Regions from separate parts of the Neptunomonas sp. CHC150 genome, predicted to be linked through region 1. Evidence: predicted binding sites of a transcription regulator. Region 1 holds the regulator's gene; each other region holds the start of a gene.
The links. Region 1 encodes sigma-54, which starts transcription at its own class of promoters, with help from an activator protein. Its sites were predicted from a motif close to TGGCACNNNNNTTGCTNT; they were not measured.

Region 1 (7,415 bases):
ATACATATCCGGCTGCTCACTGGTTGCAAATATTTCGCCTCCAGCAATATGCATGTCAGCTTCGGCAATTTGCCGCTGTTTATCAACACTCAAGGTCACTTGTACGTTAGTGATGTTATCGAAATGGCGTTCTAGCTTGTCAAACTTAGTGTGTACATACTCGGACAGTGCTTCAGTCAGTTCTACATGGTGACCTGTGATATTGATCTGCATAGATTGTCTCCTTAGCACGACTCTTCAGTCGTATGCGTATCGTTATTAAACCAGACGCTTGCGTTCATTAGAAGGAGCGATTCCCATCGCTTCGCGATATTTGGCGATCGTCCTTCGAGCGACCTGGATTCCTTCTTCATCGAGAAGTTGAGCAATTTTACTATCACTTAAAGGTTTAGCAGGGTTTTCGGCAGCTATCAGTTTTTTTATGACCGCTCGTATGGCTGTTGATGAGGCTGCGCCACCATCGCTGGTGTTGACATGGCTTGAAAAGAAGTACTTTAGCTCAAATATTCCGCGAGGTGTGTGCATGAATTTTTGTGTCGTCACACGTGAGATAGTGGATTCGTGCATCTCAACTGCTTCGGCAATGTCATGTAACACCATGGGCTTCATAGCTTCTTCACCATGCTCAAGAAAATCTACTTGCCTTTCGATAATTTGACTTGAAACTTTTAGCAGAGTTTCATTTCGGCTGAGTAGACTCTTAATAAACCAGCGTGCTTCCTGTAAATGGTTTTTTAAATAGGTGTTATCCGCGCTGGAGTCCGCTCGGCGAATCAAATCAGCATACTGAGTGTTGATCCGTAAATTAGGTGAAGCTTCAGAATTCAAGCGCACGGTCCAAACACCTTTGAGCTTTTCCACAAAAACATCTGGAATCACATATTCAGCTTTTGAAGGTGAAATCATTGCTCCCGGCTGCGGGTTTAGCGTTTGAATGAGTTCAATAATAGCCTGTAATTGTGGTTCTTTGATGCGTAGCTTGCGCATCAATTGTTTGTAATCATGGTTACCCAGTAAGTGGATATAATGTTGGCACAAGTTCAACGTTTGCGCTAACAAAGGAGGCGGCTCAGGTAATTGTTTTAATTGTATGCACAGGCATTCACCTAAGTCGCGGGCCGCTACACCGGGCGGATCAAACTGCTGTACGCGATGCAATACGGCTTCGAACTCTTCCAGTTCTGCTTCTTGGAAGCGTTCTGGTTCTTGGCGTTTAAAGTCTTCAAGCAGCTCTTCAATGTTAAGGCGTAAATAGCCTTCGTTGTCGATCGCATCGATAATGGCTTCAGCAACTAAACGGTCGTCTGCGGACATCCTTGTTAGGTTAAGTTGCCATAGCAAATGGTCTTGGAGACTCTCCTCGGCACTATCATTCGATTCAAAAAAGCTGTCATCGTCACGATTACTTGTGCTCGATGTGTTGCTGCTAGTTTGGTAAGTGTCGTCCCAAGATGAATCGGTTGATAACTCACTGGGGATGTCATCGTTCCACTTGTCGTCAAAAGAGTCGGGTTCTTGGTCGTCAGATTGTGTCGATTCTTGTGTTGTTTGCGCCGTGTATTCCGATGGGGTTTGATCTGAATTGCTAGGCTGCTCGCTCTGTGTAGAGTTGTCCTGCGGAGCCGCATTGTCTTCACTGTCTTCATTAGTTTCCAGCATGGGATTGCTGTCTAATGCAGATTGAATCTCCTGCTGTAGATCAAGTGTCGATAATTGCAGTAAGCGAATTGCTTGCTGTAATTGTGGGGTCATCGTGAGATGTTGCCCCATTTTTAACTGTAATGACTGCTTCATAAATTACAAGTAGACTCCAGAAAACACGAGGTGTTGCTTATAGTCGAAACGATTCGCCGAGGTAAGCAGCACGAACTTTTTCATTTGCCAGTATATCGCTTGGCTCGCCTTCAGCTAGGATAACACCTTCACTGACTATGTAGGCTTTCTCACAAATGTCGAGTGTTTCTCTGACATTGTGGTCCGTTATTAAGACTCCAATACCTTTTGATTGTAGGTGTTTTATCGTCTTTTTAATATCATTTACAGAGATTGGGTCAACCCCTGCAAAGGGTTCGTCTAACAAAATAAAAGCGGGCTCGGAGGCTAGGGCACGCGCTATTTCGACTCGGCGTCGTTCTCCACCAGACAAGCTCATGCCTAGACTATTTCGTATGTGCGTAATGTGAAACTCTTCTAGCAACTCTTCCATTTTGGCTTTTTGTTGATCAACTGATAGCTCTTTTCGCATTTCTAAAATGCCAAGTAAGTTATCTTCAACACTGAGCTTTCGAAAAATAGACGCTTCTTGAGGTAAGTAACCAATTCCTTTGCGTGCGCGTTGGTGCATAGCCAAAGGGGTAATCGTTTCTTCGTTGATAGCTATTGAGCCGTTATCAGCTTTGACCAAGCCCACAATCATGTAAAAGCAGGTAGTTTTACCGGCACCATTGGGACCCAGAAGTCCTACGATTTCACCGCTATTGACCGAGAGGGATACATCGCGAACGACATTACGTTTTTTGTATGATTTTGCTAAGTTGCGAGCGTGTAAAGTGCTATCCGGCGTCATCATATTATTTCGCTTTTGGTTGGATAATCATTTGTACGCGCTGTCCTGAGTTGCCTTCACCGCTATAGGCATTAACGAGAGACTTTTCCATCTGATAGACAATGCGTTCGCCGCTGAATTGGTTCTTGTCTTGTTCTACGCGAGCGTTGCCGGTGATTGTGATGGTTTGTTGATCAACTTGATATTCTAAACGTTGACCAAACGCGTCGGTAATAGCTTGGTTTGCTGATGCTTGTTGGCTAAAGCTTGCTGGACTACCCGTGGCGACAATGCGGTTTACGTCATTATTTTTTTGATAAAGGTTAACCTTAGCGGCTTTTATTTTCATAGTACCCTGGGTAATAAGCACGTTGCCCGTATAGGTAGTAATTCCGCTATTTTCATCAATCTGAGCGCTATTAGCGGCGATATGGATAGGCTTCTTGCGGTCGTCAGGTAACGCAAAGGCAAGCTGGGTAGCGAATAGGCATGTGCAAGCCAACAGGGATAGTTGTTTAAGGTTCGACATAAAAAGTGCCTTTTACGTCCGATAGTAAATCGGAGGTCCGCGAATTAATGTTGATCGTCATGCCAGTTGCTGTCGTTTCAAACTGTTGGTTTGTTATTTTGACGGGTAGGTCTGTGCTCGCGATACCACTGCGGCGGTCAAAATTTAACGACGACGTGGTTAGTAAACTGGCATCGGGCATGTTGGGATTATGCGTGACGCGTACGTCTTCATCAAGCGTCATGCGGTCTTCATTATCAAATAACGTGCCAGTTTTGCTGGTGAGCGTGACAGGTGTTCCTTTTTCATCCTGCATTTCGACGGATGGAGAAAGTAGTCTGGATAATGCTTGATCGGGAAAGTGAGTTAACTCAGCGGCTGACAGTGTCGCTTTAAGCTTCCCTTGTTCATCGAACTCTTTTACTTTGCTGCCTTTTAGGTAGTAATCCGCACCCTGTGATAATGCGCTTTGTGTCGGTGTCTCTTGCACGTCATCAGGGTTAATAATCCAGTAAGCGAGAAGCGGTAACAAGAGAATACTTGCAACGGCTACTCGCGCTTTGCTTTGGTTCAGTAGCATTAACGGAACCTCTGGTACGCCTGTGCTAACAAGCCTTTGGCTTGTAGGATAGTCTCGCAAAACTCACGAGCGGCTCCATACCCCCCTGTTCGTTCAGTTACCCAACTGGCCTCTTCTTTTACAAGAGGGTGCCCATTGGGAACTGTTGCACCAAAAGCAACGGCTGTAATAGCGGATAAATCAGGTAGGTCGTCGCCAATATAGGCGGTTGTCTCTTCGCTATGAGCTGTTTTGTCTAGTATTTCACGCAGGGCGGTAAGTTTGTCATCCCGTCCTTGGTGCAGGTATGTAATTCCCAGTGCTTTGACACGCATTTCGACTTGCGGTGACTTTCGGCCAGTAATGATCGCGGTTTCAATCCCCATGTCATGCAGCATTTTGAAGCCTAGGCCGTCTAGGGTGTTAAACATTTTGACTTCTGAACCATCTGCAAGGAAATGTAAACTGCCGTCAGTTAAAATACCATCCACGTCAAACACTGCTAGCGTGATGTTTGCGGCGCGTTTTGCAAGTTCAATATTGTCGATAGTGCGCATTAAATCACTCCTGCTTTTAACATGTCGTGCATATTCAGTGCGCCAGTAGGGCGACCTTGGTCATCGCAAGCAATCAGCGCGTTGATTTTTTTAGTTTGCATGATGTGAAGGGCTTCGGCGGCGAGCATTTCTTCGTTAACGGTTGTTGATTGGCGTGTCATGACTTGTTCTATAGGTGTTGATTTGAGGTCAAGGTTCAAATCAAGCGTTCGTCGCAAGTCTCCATCGGTAAATATACCGACCAGTACACCGTCTTTGTCGACAACTGTTGTCATGCCTAAGCGCTTTTCTGTAACTTCTATGAGAGCCGCGTTAACTGATGTGCCGAGTTCGACGGTAGGTATGTCGTCGCCTGCGTGCATAATGCTTTTAACTTTGAGCAAGAGCTTGCGGCCGAGGCTACCACCAGGGTGAGAAAAGGCAAAGTCTTCGGCGGTAAAACCTTTGGCTTCAAGTAAGGCGATTGCAAGTGCGTCTCCCATCACCAACTGCGCAGTCGTACTGGATGTAGGTGCTAAGTTGAGAGGGCATGCTTCTTCGGAAACAGAGATGTCTAAATTGACATTAGCTTCTTGAGATAATGTGGATGCAGGGTTACCTGTAATACTGATTAGCGGAGCTGCCATCCGTTTAATGAGCGGCAATATAGTCACAATCTCAGCGGTTTCACCTGAGTTGGATAGCGCAATGACCACGTCTTCTGGTGTGAACATCCCCATATCGCCATGGCTGGCTTCACCTGGGTGAACAAAGAAGGCCGGAGTGCCTGTGCTGGCTAGTGTTGCTGCAATTTTACAGCCAATGTGACCTGACTTACCCATACCTGTGACAATGACACGTCCTTTGCATTCGATCAGCAATTCGCAGGCTGCTTCGAATCCGGCATCTAAATGCGGAATAAGTTCTAGTACTGCTTCGGCTTCTAATTTAATAGTACGAATAGCAGATTCTAAGAAAGGTTTGCTTTGTTCCATAATAAAACTTACTTATTTCCGTTTGGGTTAATCAGGATGCAACAGTGTACAGCAGGTAGAGATATCCCGCATAGGCGGCGGTTAGCAGGCCGCCCTCGATACGTGAGATTCGGGCGGGTCGCTGCCACAAGCAAAAGGCGACAAGCAGTATTGTGACGGCAAGCATGGCCATGTAGTCGCGGGAGAACGCGTCTGCCTCAATGCTAATGGGAGACACTAGGCCCGGAATTGCCATCACAGCACCTAAATTGAAGATGTTAGAACCGACAATGTTACCTAATGCGATATCGTGTTGTTTTTTTAGTGCACTGGCTACGGTAGCCGCTAATTCCGGTAGGCTGGTGCCGATGGCTACAATCGTCAAACCAATAATGAGTTCGGAAACGCCCATAATTGTGGCGATTTCAACAGCGCCCCATACGAGTAATCTTGAGCTTGCTATTAAAAGAGCAAGCCCTATTAGCAGCCAAAAAATAGCTTTAGGTGTTGTCAGTTCGGGGATTTCTTCATCATCCGAACCTTCTTCCTCTTGTTGGTATTTTGCAAATAAATAGAGACAAACAATCAATCCAACAAATAAGATAATACCGTCGGATAGTGAAAGCGTCAGATCCCATAAGCAGTAGCCAGCCAGTAACGTTATACCCACTAATAGAGGGATCTCTTTTTTGATAACCCCTGATTTTACCGGCATAGGAGCAATCATTGCGGTTATACCAAGTACTAAAGCAATGTTGGCAATATTAGAACCAACCGCGTTACCGACCGCCAAGCTTCCCGAATCATTGATGGAGGCCATAAAAGAGACCAGCATTTCGGGGGCGGACGTGCCAAAAGACACGATCGTCAAGCCTATCAATAACGGTGACATACCGAAGTTTTTGGCGGTAGCGGCGGCACCGTTTACGAAGCGATCTGCACTCCACACGAGCACGATTAATCCACCAAGTATCGCTAAAATGGGATAAAGCATAGAATAGTAAATCCGAAGGTAAAAAGCGGTATTAAATCAGAACTGTTATGTTACGCAAGTGAATTGGGATTATTCATGTTTTCTTGCACTAGTGGTATATTGTGCGCCTTAATTTTCCGTTAATATAGGTTAGCGGAATATTTTACGGCAGAGGATACGCCCTACGCATGTCAAAACAGTCTAATGAAGATAGCGTCATTATTGTTGATGATCTTCATTTCAGTCGTGGTAATCGCACTATCTTTAACGGTGTCAATTTGCGCATCCCTCGCGGTAAAGTTACGGCGATAATGGGGCCATCAGGCACGGGTAAAACCACCTTGCTTAAATTGATTGGCGGACAGCTGCGTCCCGACGCTGGCCGGGTTTTAGTGGATGCTAGCGATGTCCATCGTTTACCTCGCCATGATCTTTTTTTGTTGCGTGAGCGAATGGGAATGCTGTTTCAAAGCGGTGCTTTATTTACTGACATGTCAGTTTTTGACAATGTCGCGTTTCCACTTAGGGTACACACGAAACTGCCAGAAGACATGATCCGCGATATAGTGTTGTTAAAGCTAAATGCGGTTGGCCTAAGAGGTGCGCATCCTTTAATGCCGAGTGAGCTTTCTGGTGGTATGACTCGTCGTGTTGCCTTAGCCAGGGCAATTGTTTTAGATCCCGATATTGTGATGTATGACGAGCCGTTTGCCGGTCAAGACCCCATTGCTATGGGTGTCCTTGTAAAATTGATTAGTGCTATGAACAAAGCATTAGGGCATACCAGTATTATCGTATCGCACGATATAAAAGAGACTATGAGTATTGCAGATCATATTTTCCTCATTTCAGGAGGAGAAGTGATTGCGCAAGGGACTCCTGAGGAATTATCGAAAAATCACCTGCCGCAGGTTGAGCAGTTTATGCAGGGGCAGCCTGATGGTCCTGTTCCGTTTCATTACTCAGCCCAGCCGCTTTTGGATGATCTTGGCTTGGCAGAGGGTGTGTCATGAAAGGATTGATACTCGCGTTGTTGGACTTTGTTGCCTCGATTGGTCGCACCGGTTTAGACAGGGTTGCAGCATTTGGCCGTTCGGGGTTGATTGTTTTTCAATCACTGGTTGCGCGCCCGCAGCCAATGATCATGACGCCGCTTGTTATACGTCAGTTATACTCAGTAGGTGTCTTATCTTTAATCATCATTCTCGTATCAGGCTTGTTTATCGGTATGGTAATCGGTCTGCAAGGTTATACGATCTTAGTTGATTACGGCTCTGAGCAAGCAGTGGGTCAAATGGTGGCGCTAACCTTGGTACGTGA
Region 2 (7,415 bases), on a different contig from region 1:
TACTTAGCGCTGCGACCTTTACGTTTACGCTCGTTTTCAGTTAGGTACTTTTTACGAAGGCGGATGTGGTTAGGTGTAACTTCAACCAGCTCGTCGTCTTCAATAAAGTCTAACGCTTGTTCCAGTGTAAAACGGATAGCTGGCGTAAGCTGAATGTTCTCATCGGTACCAGATGCACGTACGTTGGTTAACTGCTTACCTTTGATAGGGTTAACAGCTAGATCGTTGTTACGGCTATGGATACCAAGGATCATACCCTCGTAAACATCAACGTTAGGAACGACGCACAAACGTCCGCGCTCTTGTAGGTTCCATAATGAGTAACCGAGTGCTTTACCTGTCACCATAGAAACAAGAACACCGTTGCTACGATAGATGACTTCACCTTCTTTAACCGGACCATAATGGTCAAAGATAGAAGTCATGATACCCGTACCTGATGTCATGGTTAGGAATTGGCTACGGAAGCCAATCAAACCGCGTGATGGGATCATGAACGTTAAGCGGATACGGCCAGAGCTGTCCACTTCCATATTTGTCATGTCACCTTTACGCTTGCCCATCTCTTCGATGATGCTGCCTTGGTGCTGGTCTTCAACATCGATCATTACGATCTCGTATGGCTCTTGTGTTTGGCCATCGACTTCACGTTGAATAACTTCTGGACGAGAAACACCTAGCTCAAAACCTTCGCGACGCATGGTTTCGATTAAAACAGAAAGATGTAGCTCACCACGGCCTGATACGCGGAACTTATCCGGTGTGTCGCCTTCGGCTACACGCAAAGCAACGTTGTGGATCAATTCGCGGTCTAAGCGGTCTTTGATGTTACGACTGGTAACGAACTTACCGTCTTGGCCAGCAAACGGAGAATCGTTTACTTGGAACGTCATCGATACCGTTGGCTCGTCAACCGATAGGGCTGGTAAAGCTTCTACTTTTTCTGGGTCACAGATAGTGTCAGAAATGTTGAGCTCGTCAATACCCGTAATACATACGATATCGCCAGCCTGAGCCGAGGTAACATCAACGCGATCAAGGCCTAAGTAACCCATGATCTTTTGAAGCTTACCGCTGCGCACAGAACCGTCAGCGCTGATTACTTTAACTTGTTGGTTAATTTTAGCAGTACCACGCTTGATACGGCCGACACCGATAACACCTACGTAGCTGTTATAGTCTAATGCAGAAATTTGCATTTGCAGCGGACCATCAACGTCTACTTCTGGGGGGTTAACGTGCTCAACGATAGCTTCAAACAGAGGAGTCATGTCTTCAGCAAGGTTGTCGTGCTCTAAACCTGCAATACCATTTAACGCAGACGCATAAATGATAGGGAAGTCGAGCTGCTCATCTGTTGCGCCTAATGAGTCGAATAGGTCGAATACTAAGTCGACGGCACGGTCAGGGTTTGCGCCTGGACGGTCAACCTTGTTAACAACAACGATCGGGCGAAGGCCCTGATCGAATGCTTTTTGCGTTACAAAGCGCGTTTGCGGCATAGGGCCGTCAACAGCATCAACTAATAGACATACGCAGTCTACCATCGACAATACACGCTCTACTTCGCCACCAAAATCGGCATGCCCTGGAGTATCCACGATATTGATGTGATAGTCATTCCATTCGATGGCCGTGTTTTTTGCCAAAATGGTAATGCCGCGTTCTTTCTCCTGGTCATTGGAGTCCATGATGCGTTCAGTGCCTTCATCACGACGGCCCAGGGTGCCCGATTGCTGCAAAAGTTTGTCAACCAAAGTCGTTTTACCATGGTCAACGTGAGCAATGATGGCGATGTTTCTCAGCTTATCAATCACGTGGATGTACCCAGATTATATTTAAAAATAAAGCGCGCATTATACACGTAAATTGCGAGTGGGATGCTGAATAATTGACCAATTAAAAAGGTTTTTTAAGGAAGCACTTTTTTTTAGGTTAGAGTAAGATGCTGATGACCCTTTATAAGGCGTTAAAAAGCCATTATGCATCTTTTTGGTGCTTTAATATGTGTTTTGTTTATTTTTGGTGCGTTTGATGGTCAAAAGGGTGCGCTTAATGCCTGTTTTAAAGGGGGTTGAGTGTGGCATGAAGTTTGCTGCCTAAAAGCAACCGGCAAAAAAGCCGATTTTTAGGACCTGTTTTTACGTAAACGCGTCTGGCAAATTCTAAATTGGAGAGAGCCACATGTCAGAGAAGACTCTGAAGTTAATCGAAGAAAATGATGTTAAGTGGATCGATATGCGATTCACAGATACCCAAGGTAAAGAACAGCACGTTACTATTCCTGTTACGCAGATGGGTGACGACTTCTTTGAAGAAGGTAAAATGTTCGATGGTTCTTCTATCTCTGGATGGAAAGGTATCAACGAATCTGACATGATTTTGCAGCCAGACGACGCTGCTTCAGTACTTGATCCCTTCGCTGAAGAGTCAACGGTTATCGTGCGTTGTAACATTGTTGAGCCAATGACTGGACAAGGTTACGAGCGTGACCCTCGCTCTGTTGCAAACCGTGCTGAAGAATACTTAAAGTCTACAGGTATCGCGGATACTGCCTTCTTTGGTCCTGAACCAGAATTCTTCGTTTTTGATGAAGTGCATTTCCACTCAGATATGAGCGGTTGCGGCTATAAAGTGTCTTCTGAAGAAGCAGCATGGTCTTCTAATAGCAAGTTCGAAGGCGGTAACACGGGTCACCGTCCACGTGTTAAAGGCGGTTACTTCCCAGTACCACCTGTTGATTCTTTGCATGACTTGCGTGCAAATATGTGTAACGCAATGACAGCAATGGGCTTAGACGTTGAAGTTCATCACCATGAAGTTGCAACAGCTGGTCAGTGTGAGATCGGTGCTGGTGCAAACACATTGGTTAAGAAAGCTGACGAAGTTCAGGTTCTTAAATACTGCGTACATAATGTTGCTCACGCTTACGGCAAAACAGCGACGTTCATGCCTAAGCCTATCGTAGGTGATAACGGTTCTGGTATGCACGTTCACCAGTCATTGACTAAAGATGGCAAAAACATCTTTGCTGGTGATGTGTATGCAGGTATGAGTGAAACAGCGTTGTTCTACATTGGTGGTATCATCAAGCACGCTAAAGCACTGAATGCGATCACTAACCCAGGTACAAACTCTTATAAGCGTTTGGTTCCAGGTTTTGAAGCACCTGTTATGTTGGCTTATTCTGCTCGTAACCGTTCTGCTTCTATCCGTATTCCTTACGTTACTAGCGATAAAGCTCGTCGTATCGAAACGCGTTTCCCTGACCCAATTGCTAACCCATACCTGTGCTTCGCTGCCTTGATGATGGCGGGTCTTGACGGTATTCAGAACAAAATCCACCCTGGCGATGCTGCTGATAAAGACTTGTATGATCTACCAGCTGAAGAAGCGGCTAAGATCCCTCAGGTTTGTAGTTCTTTAGAAGAAGCGTTGGCTGCATTGGATGCAGACCGCGAGTTCTTGACTAAAGGCGGTGTATTCACTGATGACATGATCGATGCTTATATCGAACTGAAAACAGAAGAAGCACTAAAAGTAAGCACAGTAACTCACCCAGTTGAGTACGACTTGTACTACTCTGTATAAAACAGTGCGCTAGATAGAAAAGCCTCCTTATTGGGGGCTTTTTTTTGTCCGCTAATCAGTGATTTAGTTTACGTAGTTGCAGAATTGGTGGCTGCACCAAAATGGCGCAAGGTTGCGGTGCATGCTAGTCTGTTAATGGGTAGATAAGTCACAGTCGGCGGGCTGTTCAGGTAATTCAGTGCGAAATTTATGAATTGGCTTTCTTCTTGCATTTTAAATTAAAAAATTTAGGCGGTTACGAGGATGTTCAGGAAGCAAACCCATAAGCAAATTTTGGAGAACTTATCGACCAGTGTCATTCTGTTGGATGAGAGTCTGCAAATAGAGTACATGAACCCTGCCGCCGAGATGTTGCTAGAGGCAACGGCTAAGCGTTTGAGCACATGCAATGTAGAAGAGTGGCTGACGCAAGATCCGGACGAAATTAATGTATTAAAGTCCACCGTTACTTCTGGCCACGCTTATACACGCCGAGAGGCCAAGTTAATTGCCATGAATGGCAATGAAATTACGGTCGATTACAGTGTTAACCCCATGCTGGTTCGAGACGTAACTTTTTTGCTCATAGAAATTCAGGCGAGGGATCGTCTATTACGTATTGAGCGCGAAGAAGAATTGCTTACACGTCACGCAACTACGCGAAACCTCGTGCGAGGCATGGCGCATGAAATTAAAAACCCATTGGGTGGTATTCGAGGCGCAGCGCAGTTATTGGAACGAGAGCTGGATGATGTTGGCCTGCACGAGTACACACAAATTATCATTGAAGAGGCTGATAGGTTAAGAAACCTAGTCGACCGCCTTTTGGGCCCACATAAGTTACCGAAGCTTGAGCCGGTAAATATTCATGCTGTTTTAGAGCGCGTTTGTACTTTGGTTGATGTGGAGTGCGAAGGTCAGATCCATTTTGTTAAAGATTATGATCCGAGTATTCCTGAGTTTATCGGCGACACCGAGCAGCTGATCCAAGCCAACTTAAATATCATCCGTAATGCGATGCAAGCATTGCAAGAGAGCCATACACCAGATGCCTGTATAACGTTAAAAACAAGGGCTAAGCGGCAGGTGACCTTAGGGTCCGAACGACATCGTTTAGTTTGTTGTTTAGACATTATTGATAACGGTCCAGGTATACCGGCTGAAATGTTGAATAATGTTTTTTATCCTATGATTAGCGGTCGGGCTGAAGGCTCAGGGTTGGGCTTGTCAATTGCTCAGTCTATAGTCAATCAACACCATGGTTTGATTGAGTGTTCCAGTGAGCCTGGGCGCACCCGCTTTTCGTTGTATATCCCATTGGAGTTAAGAAATGAAGATGTCCGGTAATGTATGGATTGTAGATGATGACCGATCAATTCGCTGGGTTTTAGAGCGTGCTCTTGATCAGGTGGGTCTTGAGATCCGGACGTTTGAAAGTGCCGATGAGGTGTTGAAGCAGCTGAAACACGGTGCACCCGATGCGGTGATTAGTGATATTCGCATGCCGGGTATGGATGGTTTGGAAATGCTGAATATCATTCGAGAAACGCATGCTGATATGCCAATCATTATTATGACGGCTCATTCGGATCTCGATAGTGCTGTTGCCTCGTATCAAGGGGGCGCTTTCGAATACTTGCCAAAGCCATTCGATATTGATGAGGCGGTTGCGTTAGTCAAACGCGCTGTTGAGCATGCTGTCGAACAGCGTAGCGAAATTGTCACCGATGCTGAGGTCGATACGGCTGAAATTATTGGTGAGGCGCCTGCCATGCAGGAAGTGTTTCGTGCGATAGGGCGCTTATCTCACTCAAATATTACTGTGCTGATTAATGGTGAATCGGGTACGGGTAAAGAGTTGGTTGCTCATGCATTGCATAAGCATAGTCCGCGCTCTTCGCAGTCATTTATTCCGCTAAACATGGCGGCTATTCCTAAAGATCTTATAGAGTCAGAGCTTTTTGGACATGAGAAGGGAGCGTTTACCGGCGCTGCATCTGCACGTAGAGGGCGCTTTGAGCAAGCCGATGGCGGCACACTGTTTTTAGATGAAATAGGTGACATGCCTGCTGAAACACAAACACGTTTGCTGCGAGTGCTGGCCGACGGAGAGTTCTATCGAGTGGGTGGTCATACTCCGGTTAAGGTGGATGTTCGTATTATTGCCGCTACGCACCAGAACCTAGAAGGCTTAGTGCAACAGGGGCGCTTCCGAGAAGATTTATTCCATCGCCTCAACGTCATTCGTATTCATATACCCACGCTGTCTGAGCGTCGAGAAGATATAGCACGATTGGCGCGTCATTTTTTACAGCGCTCGGCCGAAGAGCTCAATGTAGAGCCTAAAGTGCTGAAAGCAGAAACCGAAGAGTTCATGTGTGATCTTGCATGGCCTGGTAATGTTCGTCAGCTCGAGAATACTTGCCGTTGGCTGACTGTGATGGCCTCAGGACGTGAGGTGTTAGTATCCGATATGCCTCCTGAATTGGTCGAGCAGCAGGGTAAGGCAGAGGTCACGACTTCAAACTGGGAGCATGCGCTTCGTAATTGGGCAGACCAGCAATTAGCGGCAGGCCACAAAAGTATCTTGGATTCGGCGGTCCCTTCTTTTGAGAAAATCATGATTGAAACGGCGCTAACGCACACGGCTGGTCGACGCCGAGATGCAGCGGAGCTGCTGGGTTGGGGGCGTAATACCCTGACGCGTAAAATTAAAGAACTCAATATGGCAATAGAAAGTGCTGAGGACGATTAAGCGTCCAACAGCACTTATCCTCCTTCTGCTATTATCAGGGTATAATACGCTCGCTTTTAATAGATGGGCTTATATATGCTGAATGTAGTTTTATACGAACCAGAAATACCGCCAAACACAGGCAATATTATTCGCCTGTGCGCAAATACCGGCTTTCAACTACACTTGATTAAACCGCTTGGGTTTGCGCTAGATGATAAAAAGCTACGGCGAGCAGGGCTTGATTATCACGAGTTTGCTGCCTTGAAAGTGCATGACTCATTAGAGGATTGTTTGGCCGCCCTTGGGCAGCCTAAAGTCTGGGCAATGACAACAAAAGGCACGTGTTTCCATAGTGATGCGCCTTTTGCTGAAGGGGATGTCATTTTGTTGGGCCCTGAAACTCGAGGTTTGCCGGTTGAAGTCCGCGAAAGTTTACCTAAAGAGCAATTAATTAAGTTGCCGATGGGAGCGGATAGTCGTAGTTTAAATCTATCGAATGCATGCGCGATCGTGGTTTATGAAGCATGGCGACAGTTAGGTTATAAAGGCTGTTCAGGCTGAGTGCAGCGATAGCATGTACCTTAGCGCTTAAATCGCTTAACATATTGCCATAAATGGATCTTTTCAAAGGACACGCTGATGATCAAAAAAGCTTTCTTGCTTGGAGCAATGACTCTGTCGTTACAGGGATGCTTCTATGCTAAAACAACTCAAGCCCCTATTGCACAATCATATCCCCTTACTGAACAGAAGAAGATGCAAGCCATGCATCACTGGCAAGTACTGGCTGACTATGAAGCAAAAGGCATAATACATCAGCTAAAAGACCAGCCAGTCTATGTTGTACCTGGTAACACTGACACGGTTTTTGATAAAACGTTCCGTGAAATGCTGACAAGTGAGTTGGTGCAGGACGGCGCAACAGTGATGCTAACGCCAACAACAGCGGCTGAAATCACCTATGATGTGAGCTTGGTAGAGCATAAAGATCAAGGCCATATTCGCCAACCTGAAGGTACTTATACCGCGCTTGCAGCAGGTATAGGGGTGCTTTCTTTGGCGGCTGACTGGACGGAACCAGGTTTGGTAGCGTTGCCTTTCGCATTGG
Region 3 (7,415 bases), on a different contig from region 1:
TGCCTAGATCGACCTCTAGCAACTTCTCCTAGTTCGTTAAGTCCAACCTCTTTCCACTCACTCCCCATAACCCAGCACCTCTAAGTTTTGACGAATGGTGTTATCCAGCCCTTCGGTTTCTTTCATCTGGCGATAGAGGGTTTGGCTGAGTTCGCGCATTTTATCTTCAAAGGGGATGCCGTCGTCTTCGATATCCGCCGCGCCCACATAGCGACTGGGGGTGAGTACGTAATCGTTGTTTTGAATATCCGCTAAGCTGGCCGCTTTGCAATAACCGGCCACATCTTCATAGGCTGCAAGTGTGCCACTGCCATCCTGCGCTTCACCACGCCATGCGTGGTAGGTGCCGGCAATTTTAGCCAGATCATCCGGTGTCAGCTCTTTATGAATACGGCTGGCCATGGTGCCCATCTGACGGGCATCGATAAACAGGGTTTCCCCTTTGCGGTTACGGTAGCCACGGGTTTTATCTTCACCTTTGTTTTTGGTGAGAAACCATAAACACACAGGGATCTGCGTGGTGTAGAACAGCTGTCCCGGTAGCGCGATCATGCAATCCACATGGTCGTTGTCGATAATCTCTTGGCGAATGGAGCCTTCGCCACTGGTGTTAGAGCTCATGGAGCCATTGGCCAAGACAAAACCGGCGGTGCCGCTTTCGCTGAGTTTACTGAGTATATGCAGTATCCACGCATAGTTGGCATTACCGGTGGGCGGTACGGTATAGCCAGCCCAGCGGGGATCATCCACCAGCTCATTGTCGGCGCGCCACTGTTTTTGGTTAAACGGCGGGTTAGCCATAATGTAATCGGCTTTCAAATCGGGGTGCTGATCTTTAAAGAAGGTATTCCCTGCAACATCCCCCAAATTGCCATTAATCCCCCGAATCGCGAGGTTCATTTTGGCAAGCTTATAGGTTGCGCTGGTGTATTCCTGCCCGTAGATCGAGATCTCTTTTTGGTTGCCATTGTGACTGTTCACAAACTTGATCGATTGTACAAACATGCCGCCCGAACCACAGCAAGGGTCGTAGATTTTACCTTTGTAGGGTTCCAGCATTTCGGCCAAGAGTGCCACCACCGATTTAGGGGTATAGAACTCGCCCCCGCCTTTACCTTCACTGGCGGCAAATTTACCGAGGAAGTATTCATACACCCGACCCACCAGATCTTCTTCGCTCATCTGGCATTCGTTGGCCAGCGTATCAATATTGTTAATGGTATCGAGCAACGCCGCCAGCTTGCTGCTTTCTAACCCCAAACGTGAGAAGTAGTTATCCGGCAAGGCACCCGCCAGCGATTTGTTGTTCTTCTCAATGGTGTGCAGCGCGGTATCGATTTTAAGGGCGATATCATCCTGCTTGCTGTGTTTGATTAGCGTGTTCCAACGCGCCTCTTCACTCAGGTAAAACACATTGTTCTGGGCATAAAACGGCACCATATCAACAAACTGTTCTTTACCATCATCAATGAGTGCTTGGCGATGGGCTTCAAACTTGTCACTAATGAATTTAAGAAAGATCAAACTCAACACGATGTGTTTGTATTCAGATGACTCTACGCTGCCACGTAGTTTATTGGCGCTGTCCCAAAGGGATTCTTCGAATGAGGTGCTTTTATTTTTTGTTTGCTTAGATTTTACGGGTGCTTTAGCCATTGCAGAAACGATTCCATTGTATAAGTAACACGCCTATCCTGAGATAATGCTATAGGTAAGGGCGCGCCTTAAAAAGCTGTATCTAATAAAGTGTTTAACAGGGTGTTTAATTATAAATCTAATCGGCTAGATTTTGGCAGAAATTAACCCGTATGTCGCCTAGCAGTAAGGCCAAATAACCTAACAGCGTCCGACCTTATTCTGCGTAAATCAATACCGCTTAGGAAGCAATAAGATCACAACAACGGATCAGTAGTGCTTTTTAAAACCATGAGATGATCAGGAAGGTTATGGTGGAGCCTAGCGGGATCGAACCGCTGACCTGTTCGCTGCCAGCGAACCGCTCTCCCAGCTGAGCTAAGGCCCCATTGATTAGCACGAGGGGTGTTGATGTGTGCCTTGGAATCGGCGCTTATAATCTATAGATTTGACGGCCATGTCAATGACTTTTATCGATTTTATAGCGGCGCACGCATAAAAAAGCCCGCATAGGCGGGCTTGATGATCACGAAGTCGTTTATGCGATTTCGTTTGCAATAACGCGGAATTCTTTTTCCCAGCGTTTTGCTTCTTTTTTAGATGGACCACCAACGGTATTAACAGCATGACGTAAACGAGCACGCACCATGTCTGGGCCTAAAATGGACATCGAATCCATTACCGATACGGTTTGGTTTGTTCCTGCCACGGCAATAAACAACGGGAATAGGAAATCACGTAGTTTGTAGCCCATCTTTTCAGACAGTTGTTTCATCTGAGCAAACAAGTGGTCTTTTTCCCAGTTGTTTTCGGTATCAAGCAACCATACGGCGTATTGAAGGATACGTTTGGTATCATCAATCGTTAGGCTCTTATGCTCAAAGTCAGCTTCGTTAATTGGCAACATGCCCGACAGGAAGAACGAGGCTAATGGCGCGACATCCGAGAATTTCTCGACGCGTTGCTGGATTAATGGAACGATCTGCATCAGGTACTCAGGGTTAAGTGCCCACTGTTGGAAACGCTCTGCAAACTCGGCGTGGGTTAAGTTCTCACGTAACCATGTGCCGTTTAGCCAGCTAAGCTTCTCTTGATCAAAAACAGGGCCACCCAGTGAAACACGAGTGATGTCAAAGTTGGCGAACATCTCGTCACGCGTGAACTTCTCGCGTTCATCCGGCATTGACCAGCCCATACGGCCCAGGTAGTTGAGCAAGGCTTCGGCCATATAACCCATGCGCTGGTAATACAAAATGCTGGTTGGGTTTTTACGCTTAGACAATTTGGACTTATCTGGGTTACGCAACAACGGCATGTGACATAGCGTTGGCATATCCCAACCAAAGTATTGGTACAGCAGCTTGTGCTTAGGTGCCGAGTTGATCCACTCCTCGCCGCGAATAACGTGGGTGATCTCCATTAGGTGATCATCAACCACATTTGCAAGGTGGTAGGTTGGCATACCATCTGATTTTAGCAAGATCTGAGCATCAACCATGCCCCACTCTAATTCGATTGGTCCGCGTAATAGATCATCAACCACGCAGACGCCGTCATCTTCAGGGACGCACATACGGATAACAAAAGGAGCCTCTGCCTCTTTACGCTTTTCGACTTCGTCTGCCGGTAAGGCTAAATCGCTCTGTTTTAGTGCGGTGTGGCCACCCGCAGCACGACGCGCTTCGCGCAGTTCGTCTAGCTCTTCTGATGTGCGATAACAGATAAACGCATGCCCTTTCTCTACTAAATCGTAAGCATATTGCGCATACATGTCTTTACGTTCGCTTTGGCGGTAAGGACCATGAGGGCCTCCAACGTCTGGACCTTCATCCCATTCCAAGCCTAACCAATGCAATGAATCGAGGATCTTTTGTTCCGATTCTGACGTGCTACGTGTCTGGTCGGTATCCTCTATGCGGAGGATAAATTGCCCGCCATGCTGGCGCGCAAACGCCAAGTTAAACAAGGCTATGTAGGCTGTGCCTACATGAGGATCGCCAGTCGGCGATGGTGCAACACGTGTACGTACAGTCATTCTCTTCCTACCACAACAACGATGATTGAATATATGAGTGAATCAATGCGTAAAGCTTAATAATGAAATAAGACATACGAAAAAGCGGTATTATACGCATGCAAACCGCGCCGTGCTAATCGACATGCCACCTAGCTAATGGTTTATTTTTTCTGAGCAACAATGGGACGCATGGCGTATTTATTGCTTATCCCGCCTATGTGTAGAATAGCGGGAATAATGAATTGGGTGAGGTTCGCTGGCTCCACCGGCCAGTATTCTTGTTTATCTATGATGAAAGCTGCTTAGGACTCTCAATTGAAGAAACGTTTATCTGTACTGGTTATCGATGAAGATCGAGGACGTGCCGCTCTGGTTGAGCAGGCGTTACGTGATCAAGGCTATGACGTTTTAGCCCGCCTTGATACAACCGATCATTTAGCTGACCGAGTGGAAGAGCTAAAACCCGATATGATTATTGTGGACCTAGACTCGCCCGATCGCGACGTACTAGAGAACATGGCAATCCTTAACCAGAGTTCGCCGCGCCCCGTTGTGATGTTTGCCGAACAGGGTGATCAGCCAACCATCGAAAAGGCGATTCGCGCAGGTGTAAGTGCTTATATTGTTGATGGACTAGAACACCACCGTATGAAAGCCATTTTAGATGTGGCCGCTGCACGTTTTAGAGAGTTCCAAGCATTACGCTCTGAGTTAGCTGACGCCAAAAATGAGTTAGCTGACCGTAAAATAGTTGAGCGTGCTAAAGGCTTAGTCATGAAACATAACCGTTGCTCAGAAGAGCAAGCCTTTAAAGCAATGCGCAAAATGGCGATGGATCAGCAAAAGCCATTAAACGACATTGCTAAAAATATTATTTCTGTTTTGGAGTTGGTGTCATGAATTCAGCAACCACCGATATCCGTTTACCTGACGATTTTCCTGCTGCCGAAAAATCTGAATTGAACATTGGATATATCCCCCTACTCGACTGTATACCCGTAGTAGCTGCAAAAGAGTTAGGCTTTTTTGAAGAAGCGGGCTTATCCGTAACACTTAGCCGCGAATCATCGTGGGCAAGCATTCGAGATAAAGTGCAGTATGGCCTGTTAGACGCCGCCCCAATGCCGGCAGGTATTGTGTTAGCCAGTGCTATGCGCTTAGGTGCTAGCCAACCTATGGTGACGGCTATGGGACTGGGGCTAAACGGCAATGCCATTACGGTCTCAAAGACCTTATGGGAGGCAATCAACCCATCCAATATTGCACTCAATAGCGAGCAAGCGGCGCTGGCACTAAAAAGCTACCTTGAAGGTTTTGAGGGTACTCTAAACGTTGCTTCTGTCCATACGTATTCCACCCATCACTTTCTATTACGGGAATGGCTGCAGCACTTTGATATAGACCCGCAAGGGAAACTAAAACTGATCGTTGTGCCTCCTCCGCAAATGGTTGATGCCATGCAGCGCGGCGTGATTGATATTTTTTGTGTGGGCGAACCTTGGAACAGTTTGGCGCAGGCCAAAGGCGTTGGACACAAACTGCTAAGCGGCCATCAAATTTGGGAAAATGCACCAGATAAAGTGCTCGGTGTGACTAAAGCTTGGAGCGAAAGCAACCCTGCAACCCACCAACGCCTCATTGCCGCTCTTTTAAAAGCTTGCTCGTGGTTAGATAACGAAACAAACAAACTGAGTGGATTTGCACTGTTATTAAACAACGATTACATCCCTATTGATGACATTGATAGTATCAACCTGCTATTTGGGCAGCATAGCTTTACTCCGCCCATTGCTACCTTCCCATGGCTATCGCAGGCCAGATGGTTTAGCCAACACATTCTCAATGTCAGCGATCACAATCAGGCGCCAGAGTCTTTGGATAACATTGTCGAACAAACCTATTTAACGAGCTTATACCGCGAGGTAGCCAGTGCGCTCGACATAAACCTCCCTTGTGAGAACACAAAAGACGAAGGCGTTCATGCTGGCAATTGGGAAATAGCCGGCACACACCACCCTATTGTCATGCCGTCCGATATTCGTTTTCGATAGAGGACTAAGGGCCTAGTAAATGTGCGCCAACCTAGTGCCTAACTGGGTAGTGGCGCTCAAAAAATGCACAAATTAATGCACTATTAGCTAGGCCATCCTCACTAAACTCACATAGTTTTTCTCTTAAAAGCCCGTTATAGCGGGCTTTTTAAATATTTGGCACGCTCTCTGCTATATCAAATTAAGTACATACACATCATTAAATATGTACACATAATTTATTTAGGCAAAGGCGCCCTTTGGACCGGATCTCACCCTCCGGTCGGGGCGCCTTTTCTGTTTTTATACTTAGGGAGCTTGAAACATGTCCAACGATTTTCTGAAAAAGAATGTTCTGAAGTCTGTCATCGGCCGCCGTAACTTGTTACGCAAAACCGTTATGACATTTGGTGCGGCTGCGGTTTCAAGCCTATTGGCTTTCACACCTGCTCACGCAGAAATAGGCGAGCCGGAAAAAGAAGATCTTAAGTTCGGCTTCATTAAATTAACGGATATGGCGCCTTTGGCCATTGCTTACGAGAAAGGCTATTTCGAAGATGAAGGCTTGTATGTCACTCTCGAAGCACAAGCAAACTGGAAAGTCTTATTAGATCGCGTAATCGACGGCCAGCTTGACGGTGCTCATATGCTCGCAGGCCAACCCTTAGGTGCAACCATCGGTTACGGTACTGAAGCGCATATCATCACTGCATTCAGCATGGACTTAAACGGTAACGCGATTACCGTATCTAACGATATCTGGGAGCAAATGAAACCCAATATCCCAACAGGCGCTGATGGAAAACCCGTACACCCCATCAAAGCAGATGCTTTAAAGCCTGTTGTCGAAAAGTTTAAGTCAGAAGGCAAACCTTTCAAAATGGGTATGGTTTTCCCTGTTTCGACCCACAATTACGAGCTACGTTATTGGTTAGCTGCTGGCGGTATAAACCCAGGGTTCTACTCTTCAGGCTCTGATGTGCAAGGCATTACCAATGCTGACGCTTTGCTATCAGTAACGCCACCACCTCAAATGCCCGCCACAATGGAAGCTGGCACTATTTATGGTTATTGCGTAGGCGAGCCATGGAACCAACAAGCTGTATTTAAAGGGATTGGGGTTCCTGTGGTGACCGATTACGAGATTTGGCGTGATAACCCAGAGAAAGTTTTTGGCGTATCCAGCCAATGGGCTGATCAATACCCCAATACACACTTACGCGTCGTAAAAGCGATGATCCGCGCCGCTAAATGGCTAGATGAAGACAACAACGCCAACCGTCCTGAAGCGGTGAAAATATTGTCGCAACCCAACTATGTGGGTGCAGATTACGACGTTATCGCCAACTCGATGACAGGTACATTTGAGTATGAAAAAGGCGACAAGCGTGATGTGCCTGATTTCAACGTATTCTTCCGCTACAACGCAACCTACCCTTACTATTCAGACGCCATTTGGTATCTAACGCAAATGCGCCGTTGGGGGCAAATTGACGAGCAAAAGCCTGATAGCTGGTACATGGATATCGCTAAAAAAGTGTATCGTCCTGACATTTACGCCCAAGCGGCTCAAGCCTTAATTGAAGAAGGCACGATGGAAGCGTCTGATTTTCCAGACTTCGCAACAGAAGATGGTTTCAAACCACCGCAGACAGGCTTTATCGATGGGATTACCTATGATGGTAAGCAACCAAACGATTACCTCACCAAGTTCAAAATTGGTTTGAAAAACG
Region 4 (7,415 bases), on a different contig from region 1:
TAACTCACCAGCTTTCCCCAAATCACTTATGGCATAGGTTGGTAATGAAAAACTAGTCAGGAAAAGTAGAACAAGAAAAAGTCGAGCCATGCTTGAGTAACAAGCACTAACGCGATTAGAGAAGAAATATAGAGGCATAATCAACTCACTTTAAAGAGTGATAGTAGGGAAAATTTCTCTCCCTAGAAATAGAGCAGCCGAGACAGTTATGTCATATCAATCTATCGAAACGACACAGTCTATTGTAAATAGCAAGCATTACTGATAAGGGCTCTATTACTAGAGCCCTACACATTATTCTGATTAGTAGTTTTGACCAGAACACTTAGCGGTTTTGACGTTGTAGTTACCGCACGACAACGGCGCACGCCAATCAGAGATCAAATCTTTAGATCCTTCCAAGAAATCAGACCACGCATCCCCCGCAACTGTCCCTGAAGTATTCCAAACAACTTCGAATTGACCATCGTCCTGAATTTCCCCAATCAATACAGGTTTAGTAATGTGGTGGTTAGGCATCATAGTAGAATAGCCACCCGTCAAGTTAGGTACGCTAACCCCAATGATTGCCTCTTGTACGGCTTCAGAGTCCGTTGTACCTGCTTTTTTAACCGCCTCTACCCACATATTAAAACCAATGTATGTCGCTTCCATTGGGTCATTAGTTACGCGATCTTCGTTTTTAATATAACTGTGCCACGCATCAATAAACTCATCATTAGCGTCTGCCTCTACGCTCATGAAGTAGTTCCATGCAGCCAGATGACCAACCAGTGGCGCTGTATCGATACCAGACAGCTCTTCTTCACCTACCGAGAAAGCAACAACGGGGATATCTTCAGCCGACACACCTTGCGAGCCTAACTCTTTATAGAAAGGAACGTTGGCGTCACCATTAATGGTAGAAACCACAGCAGTTTTCTTACCCGTAGAACCAAACTTTTTAATGTCCGACACAATTGACTGCCAATCTGAATGACCGAAAGGCGTGTAATTGATCATGATGTCTTCTTCAGCGACACCTTTATCTTTTAAATACGCTTCAAGCACTTTGTTAGTCGTACGCGGATAAACATAGTCAGTACCCGCAAGAACCCAGCGCTCAACCCCTTGATCCATTAAATAATCAACAGCGGGAATGGCTTGTTGATTTGGTGCTGCTCCAGTGTAAAAAACGTTTTTAGAGGACTCTTCCCCCTCATACTGAACCGGATAGAACAACAGGTTATCGGTCTCTTCAAACACCGGCAAAACTGACTTACGAGATACCGAAGTCCAGCAGCCAAATACCGCAGATACTTTATCTTTCTCTACAAGCTCACGCGCTTTTTCGGCAAACAAAGGCCAGTTTGATGCAGGGTCAACGACGACTGCCTCTAATTGTTTGCCCAGCAAACCGCCTTTCTTATTTTGCTCTTCAATGAGCATGAGTACAGTGTCTTTCAGCGTTGTTTCACTGATCGCCATTGTGCCTGATAGGGAGTGCAACACGCCGACTTTAATAGTATCTGCCGCGAATGCCGATTGAGCCGCGATCGCCATTGATAATGTGCAAGCTGCGCCTAACAGGTTTTGTTTAAATGCCTTCACCGTAGTACTCCTTTATTATGTAAGTTCTAAGGGGTTCTAAAGCACAGAATGTTCCAATAGGATTTTTTAAATACAAATCAATAGGTTACAAACAAAACCAGTCATTTCATTTTTTACTGCGCAATCAAATCGCCCCAAATAAATCTAACGCACCAAGATGACGCACCACATAAGTGCGATTTTTATGAACTTTTGCTGAATATATGCCTCTTATTAGGTTGCTGACATATTTCTGTCATATTTTTGTTAGATGATGCAGCAGCTTATAAGAACGAGGAAAACACGATGGAACGACATCACTTACATGCTCAACTGAAGCAAATGTTGAAGCGCGGCCACACAGCCGAAGAACTACGCCAATCATTCGATTTACCGAATACTGTTATTAATGAGGCCATTGAAACTTGCCTTTCGGAAATTCGAAATGAACAGCGTTATCAGCGTAGCCAACAAAACCAAGCTAGCTATGCAATGGGTCTGTAATTAACAGACAACACTATCGATTGCCGATGAAAGCATAAACGCTTTCATCCGGCACTCAACTCCCTTTTAGCACTCCCCTCCTACTAAAGTCCTGCGACGCTATACCGCACTATTCAGCAATAGCCTTTAAGAGTTAGAGTATTCCTTCTATTATTTAGATGACTTGTGAGCCCCAACTATAAAGGTACCATTATGATAAAAGTCTTTATTAGCGTTAGCGCATTGTTATTCATTCCTCTTACTGCACATGCCGAGCGTGGAGGCGAAGAAGTTTACAATGCCAAATGCTTTGTATGCCATGCACAAGGCGTTGCAAATGCACCTAAATTTGGCGATGCTGCCGCCTGGAAACCACGTATAGATAAAGGAATGGATGCGTTACTTGCTACAGCTAAATCTGGTATCAATGCCATGCCTCCAATGGGCACATGCATGGATTGCTCAGATAACGAAATGAAAGCCGCTATTCAGTTTATGCTAGATAGCGCTAAATAGTGGTAACTGGCATGTTTATATTCTAAACATCAAGGAGAAAGGGTAATGGATATTGTAACGATTAAGAAAATCATCCAAGCGGCTTTACTGGGATGCACACCTGACAACTCGACAGTTTTTCGTTACGCTATTACCCCTCTGACTACAAACCAGCCAACCATCAAAATTTTTTACAACTCTGAAAAGGTCGCTGGTAAATCATTTCCTAAAGACGACCCCGCCATTTATTTAGCCCTAGGGTGTGCCCTATACAATATTAAAGCATGCTGCAAGGAGCTATCATTAGAAGTGAGTGTAGATATAGCAACCAAGGAAAACAATTCTGATCTACTAGCACTCATTTCTTTATCTAAGTTACCACCTGAAAAAGAGGAAATATCATCTACTATACAGGTTATAAAAAAAAGACATACGGACAGAGGTGCGTATCATAAAAAAATATCTGAAAAAGATAAGCAAGCCATTCAAGATATTACAACTAGATCCACACGAAATTCCACTTTGCTTTTTGAAAGCAAAGATAAATCATCTCTTATAAAACTGATCCAGAAAGCCTCTGAAATCCGCTTTCAAGTCAAAGAGATACATGCTTTACTTAAAAACAGCTTACAGTTTGATAACTCACAACCTGATGGGCTTCACATTAACACTCTAGCTCTTCCGCCAGGTGGTAAGTATTTTCTAAAATTCATATCAAAGTGGGATAATTTAGCCCTTATTAATAAAATAGGTGGGTATAAATTACTCGCATCACAAGAGACCGCTCTATTAAAAAACTCTCCTTGTTTGTTAATTCTTAGAGGGAAGGGAAGCCAACTTGATTTCATTAGCTCTGGAGAAGAGTTATGCCACGTTTGGACTAGTTTAAATAACGCGGGATACAGCGTTCACCCATATTATGTCATACCGGATATATTGCATAGGCTGGATATGAAAACGCTGCCTAGTAAGCATCATGTGCAAGCTGAACACTTACTCTTGGAGGGAGCTGCCCTACTCGAAAAGGATAAAGAATTTGTTTATATGATTTTACGTATTGGAAAAACCAAAAAATCTGCCATCCGCTCTACAAGACCTGATATTGAAAGCATTCTAAGCATTGAAGACCATTAACGAATACAGCTACTTTTTTGATATCCGTTTCTTAGCGATATTGAATACTAGTTTTTGTATAATATTTTTATTACCCCAAGGGCGGTAAGTCCGCTTTGATCTATTTAGATAGGCGTCCACATGATACCCATATGGAGCGGCCAACACCGTTCCTCGGTTGAGTAAAATTTTTACCGCATTAGCTCCCGCAACGCCAGCACATAAATCACAACCTATAACTGTTGACGGTCCTTTTCCTTTTGTAAAATCTACAGTTCCATCACTGATTAAATATTTAACTTGCATTAAAGAAGGAGATAGCCCAACCAGAAATTTAATATAGTTATCTTCCTCATCTTCCCCAAAATCAAAATATTCTTCAAAGCTCATACCATTTGGATCAAAATATAAAAAGGCAGACCCCATCCCTAAAGGTGCAGCAGTAATAGCAGGTATTCCCTTTTCTCTACACTTTGCAAAAACTTTACGGCGTATTTCTAAACAAAAGAAATCTAAAGAATCGACGTAAATATCTACATCACGTAAGAAGTCGTCAAGGTTAGAGTCATTAACACCTTCATTAAATTTATTAATTTTACTATTTGGATTAATATCGAGCGCCAATTCCGTCATTACATCTATTTTTTTTCTATCGATAGTAGAGCAAAAAGCTCCAGATTGACGGTTAAAGTTTTGCAGCTCAAATATATCGAAATCTGATATATTAAATGCACTAATCCCTAAGCGAGAAAGCGTGATTAAATGGGCTCCCCCTACTCCCCCTAATCCAGCAATAGCCACACGTTTGTTTTTTAATGAAGCTTGCTCCGAATTAGAAAACCAGCCTATATTTCGAGAGAACGCAGTTTCGTCGCTAAATTGATACACAAGAAGCACCGTATTTTTTATTAATAGTAAAACTATAGCAAAAAAATAAACTTTATCCCTTTTATTTTTAGTGTCAGCTTTATTTACAATCGCGCTTTAATTACAAAACACATAAACCCACAAACCTTTTAGAAACAACAAATTAAGAATGTAGGCACATAGCTTGCAAAGCTTACTCTGTAGAATGACCCCCCATTTACAAACGGAGTTTTAACATGGACTTTAAAAAAACAATCTTAACAGCAGCGACTGCTGTTGCACTCAGCGGTGCAGCAAATGCGGATATTGTTAATGTAGGCGGCGTGACTTGGGACACAGATGCTGTTAGTGACTTCTTTTCTGAAGCATCATTAACTGAAATGCAAGTACAAGTGACTGGCGATACTCTTTCCGGTTTCGGTTTGATCTCGTCTTTAAACTCGTTAACTGGCCCAAACGCTAGTAGCTTTTGCCCTTCGTGCGAATTAACTTTCGAATTCAAAAATTACACATTAGTCGACACAAACCCTCTCGACAGTGAATTCTACTTCACTGGTGGTGTGTTAAGCATGTATGTAGATTCTACACCTGATTATACTCTTACAAATGCACCCGATGGCGGTCTAAGCACTGCAACTAACGGTACATTATGGTTAGAGCTTGCCAGCGTAAGCTATTTCGAACCTACTTATGGTGAGACTGGTACTTTGTTTGGCTCACTAACTGCCGGGTCAATTTCAAGCCCTGAAGCAGATGAGCGCGGTAGCGGTGACGGTTTCTTCGAAGTAACTGGTGGCTTGGCTGCTGATTATTTCGATACCGATACATTTACTGATATTCAGCAAGCTGACGGTTCTACTGTAACTGCTGACTTCTCTTTCTCTTCAAGCTTCCAGCCTAGCGACGCCTTTGCCAACTTTGGTGTTGGCTTAGCGCTTCGCGGTACTGGTGAATTACGTGGTGACTCGGTTACTGTTCCTGAGCCATCATCACTTGCACTTCTAGGCTTAGGCGCTTTAGTCGCTGGGGCTGGTATGCGTCGTCGCAAGCAAAAAGCAGCATAATTGCTAGTTCTATTAAAAAAGCCGATGGCATACGCCATCGGCTTTTTTTAAACCATTAAAGAGTAACAAAAACTAAAAAATATCCTCCGGCGCCAAACTTTCTCCTTCACTATCGCCTAAGCCCCTCGCCTGTATTTTTTCTAATAGTTCTTTATCCCTGCCTCGTTGAATCACAATCTCTACTCGACGATTAGTCGCTCTGTTTTCAGCCGTGTTATTTGGCACCAAAGGCTTTGTATCCGCATGTCCAATAATTTGATACTTAGTCTGATCTATTCTCTCATCATCAAAAAGCTCATTTGCAACCGCTAAAGCCCTGGCGGCCGACAGATCCCAATTCGAGAAAAACGCACGGCCGGAATAAGGGATATTATCCGTGTGCCCTTCAATCGAAACATTGCCAGGCACATCCAGTAATACATCACGAATTTTTGCCATCACAGGTATATACTCAAACTTCAACTCGGCCGACCCTGAAGAAAACGAGCCTTTTTCTTGAACCCGTATAATGACTTTTGTTTGATCGGTTTCTACTTCAACAGCACCATCACCTATTTCTTGAGCCAATGCTTGCGCAAATTGCACAGCCTGCTCACGAGCCTCTTCCTCCATTTGCTGCTCTAGCTGCTGCATCAGTTCTGCTTCACCGTCTTGCTTATCCTTAGTCTCTGAATCGCCTTCAACTGATCGAATATCCAAGGTATTCATATTATTGTTGACGGTCATTTGCCTCACTTCATTCAACGGTGTTGGTTCTGGCCTACCAGGACTAAACTCTTGGGCAATTATTGATGTGCCTTTGGGGATATCTTCAACCTTAATTTGGTTTTGAACACCAAAAGCCTCACGCATTGATCCTGCGAGTTGCTTAAACTTTAAAACATCCATTTCAGAAAAAGATAATAGCAGTACGAAAAAACACATTAACAAAGACATTAAGTCCGCAAAGGTAGCGACCCACCCGGGAAGACCGGCCGCACAGGGAGGACATTCTTGTTCAGCATCATCACTCATGATCTACTCCTAATCCCCTGCCGCTGGACGCTTCTTCTCAGGCAAGTAATTACGTAGCATTTGCTCAATGACCCGAGGGTTTTGACCTGCCTGAATAGCTAATAGTCCATCAATAACCAATGATTGATTAAGCGCCTCTTCGTTATTTCGCACCGTTAACTTGTCAGCGATGGGCAATGCCACCATGGTCGCTATCATGGCTCCATAAAGCGTTGTTAACAAAGCAACCGCCATCGCAGGACCGATCGATTTAGGGTCACTCATATTCGATAACATCTGTACCAAACCTACGAGAGTACCAATCATTCCCATCGCAGGAGCAACATCGCCCATAGCTTTAAAGATATCTATTCCGGATTCATGGCGTTCAGCCGACAGCTTCATCTCTTTATTTAGGAGTGCTTTAACCACCTCTGGGTCATGGCCATCAACCAATAGCTGGATTCCCCGCTGCATAAAATCACTACTAACAGTTTTATCTTCAAGTGAGAGCAAACCACCTTTACGAGCGGCGTCTGCCAATTCTACAGTCTCTGAAATAATGGTTTCTGGGCTGATCGATTTAAACATAAACGATTTACCCATAATTTTACCCACACCCAGGAACTGCCCCAGCGTAAATTTCATTAAAGCGACCAGTAGCGTTCCGCCCACTACTATCAATAATGAAGGTGCGTTTACAAACGCCCCAATATCACCACCGCTAAACATCGCCGCAATAACAATGCCGAAGCCGCCTAAAAGCCCGACGAGCGTCGCTATATCCACTGAGATCTCCTTTTACTACAAGCTGATGACTATGTGTTTATG

Region 2: the regulator sigma-54 is predicted to act here: its motif matches at 3,787-3,804, upstream of glnL (nitrogen regulation protein NR(II)).
Region 3: the regulator sigma-54 is predicted to act here: its motif matches at 3,843-3,860, upstream of OW491_RS06595 (ANTAR domain-containing protein).
Region 4: the regulator sigma-54 is predicted to act here: its motif matches at 4,701-4,718, upstream of OW491_RS12795 (PEP-CTERM sorting domain-containing protein).

Annotation. Positions count from the first base shown of each region.
Region 1 is NZ_JAPNXU010000012.1:58,214-65,628, forward strand. Features, by position in the region: gene hpf (ribosome hibernation promoting factor) at 1-213, opposite strand, end outside; gene OW491_RS16110 (RNA polymerase factor sigma-54) at 259-1,794, opposite strand; gene lptB (LPS export ABC transporter ATP-binding protein) at 1,832-2,566, opposite strand; gene lptA (lipopolysaccharide transport periplasmic protein LptA) at 2,571-3,074, opposite strand; gene lptC (LPS export ABC transporter periplasmic protein LptC) at 3,061-3,633, opposite strand; gene OW491_RS16130 (HAD hydrolase family protein) at 3,633-4,169, opposite strand; gene OW491_RS16135 (KpsF/GutQ family sugar-phosphate isomerase) at 4,169-5,143, opposite strand; gene OW491_RS16140 (calcium/sodium antiporter) at 5,175-6,116, opposite strand; gene OW491_RS16145 (ATP-binding cassette domain-containing protein) at 6,284-7,108, shown strand; gene mlaE (lipid asymmetry maintenance ABC transporter permease subunit MlaE) at 7,105-7,415, shown strand, end outside.
Region 2 is NZ_JAPNXU010000007.1:22,812-30,226, forward strand. Features, by position in the region: gene typA (translational GTPase TypA) at 1-1,817, opposite strand, end outside; gene glnA (glutamate--ammonia ligase) at 2,185-3,591, shown strand; gene glnL (nitrogen regulation protein NR(II)) at 3,835-4,917, shown strand; gene glnG (nitrogen regulation protein NR(I)) at 4,901-6,325, shown strand; gene trmL (tRNA (uridine(34)/cytosine(34)/5-carboxymethylaminomethyluridine(34)-2'-O)-methyltransferase TrmL) at 6,401-6,868, shown strand; gene OW491_RS09100 (hypothetical protein) at 6,947-7,415, shown strand, end outside.
Region 3 is NZ_JAPNXU010000006.1:96,400-103,814, reverse strand. Features, by position in the region: gene OW491_RS06615 (restriction endonuclease subunit S) at 1-68, opposite strand, end outside; gene OW491_RS06610 (class I SAM-dependent DNA methyltransferase) at 58-1,656, opposite strand; tRNA gene OW491_RS06605 (tRNA-Ala) at 1,948-2,023, opposite strand; gene gltX (glutamate--tRNA ligase) at 2,174-3,670, opposite strand; gene OW491_RS06595 (ANTAR domain-containing protein) at 3,968-4,552, shown strand; gene OW491_RS06590 (CmpA/NrtA family ABC transporter substrate-binding protein) at 4,549-5,703, shown strand; gene OW491_RS06585 (CmpA/NrtA family ABC transporter substrate-binding protein) at 6,083-7,415, shown strand, end outside.
Region 4 is NZ_JAPNXU010000010.1:216,369-223,783, forward strand. Features, by position in the region: gene urtA (urea ABC transporter substrate-binding protein) at 304-1,542, opposite strand; gene OW491_RS12775 (hypothetical protein) at 1,876-2,073, shown strand; gene OW491_RS12780 (c-type cytochrome) at 2,266-2,568, shown strand; gene OW491_RS12785 (hypothetical protein) at 2,614-3,681, shown strand; gene OW491_RS12790 (ThiF family adenylyltransferase) at 3,691-4,548, opposite strand; gene OW491_RS12795 (PEP-CTERM sorting domain-containing protein) at 4,764-5,591, shown strand; gene OW491_RS12800 (flagellar motor protein MotB) at 5,664-6,605, opposite strand; gene pomA (flagellar motor protein PomA) at 6,615-7,373, opposite strand.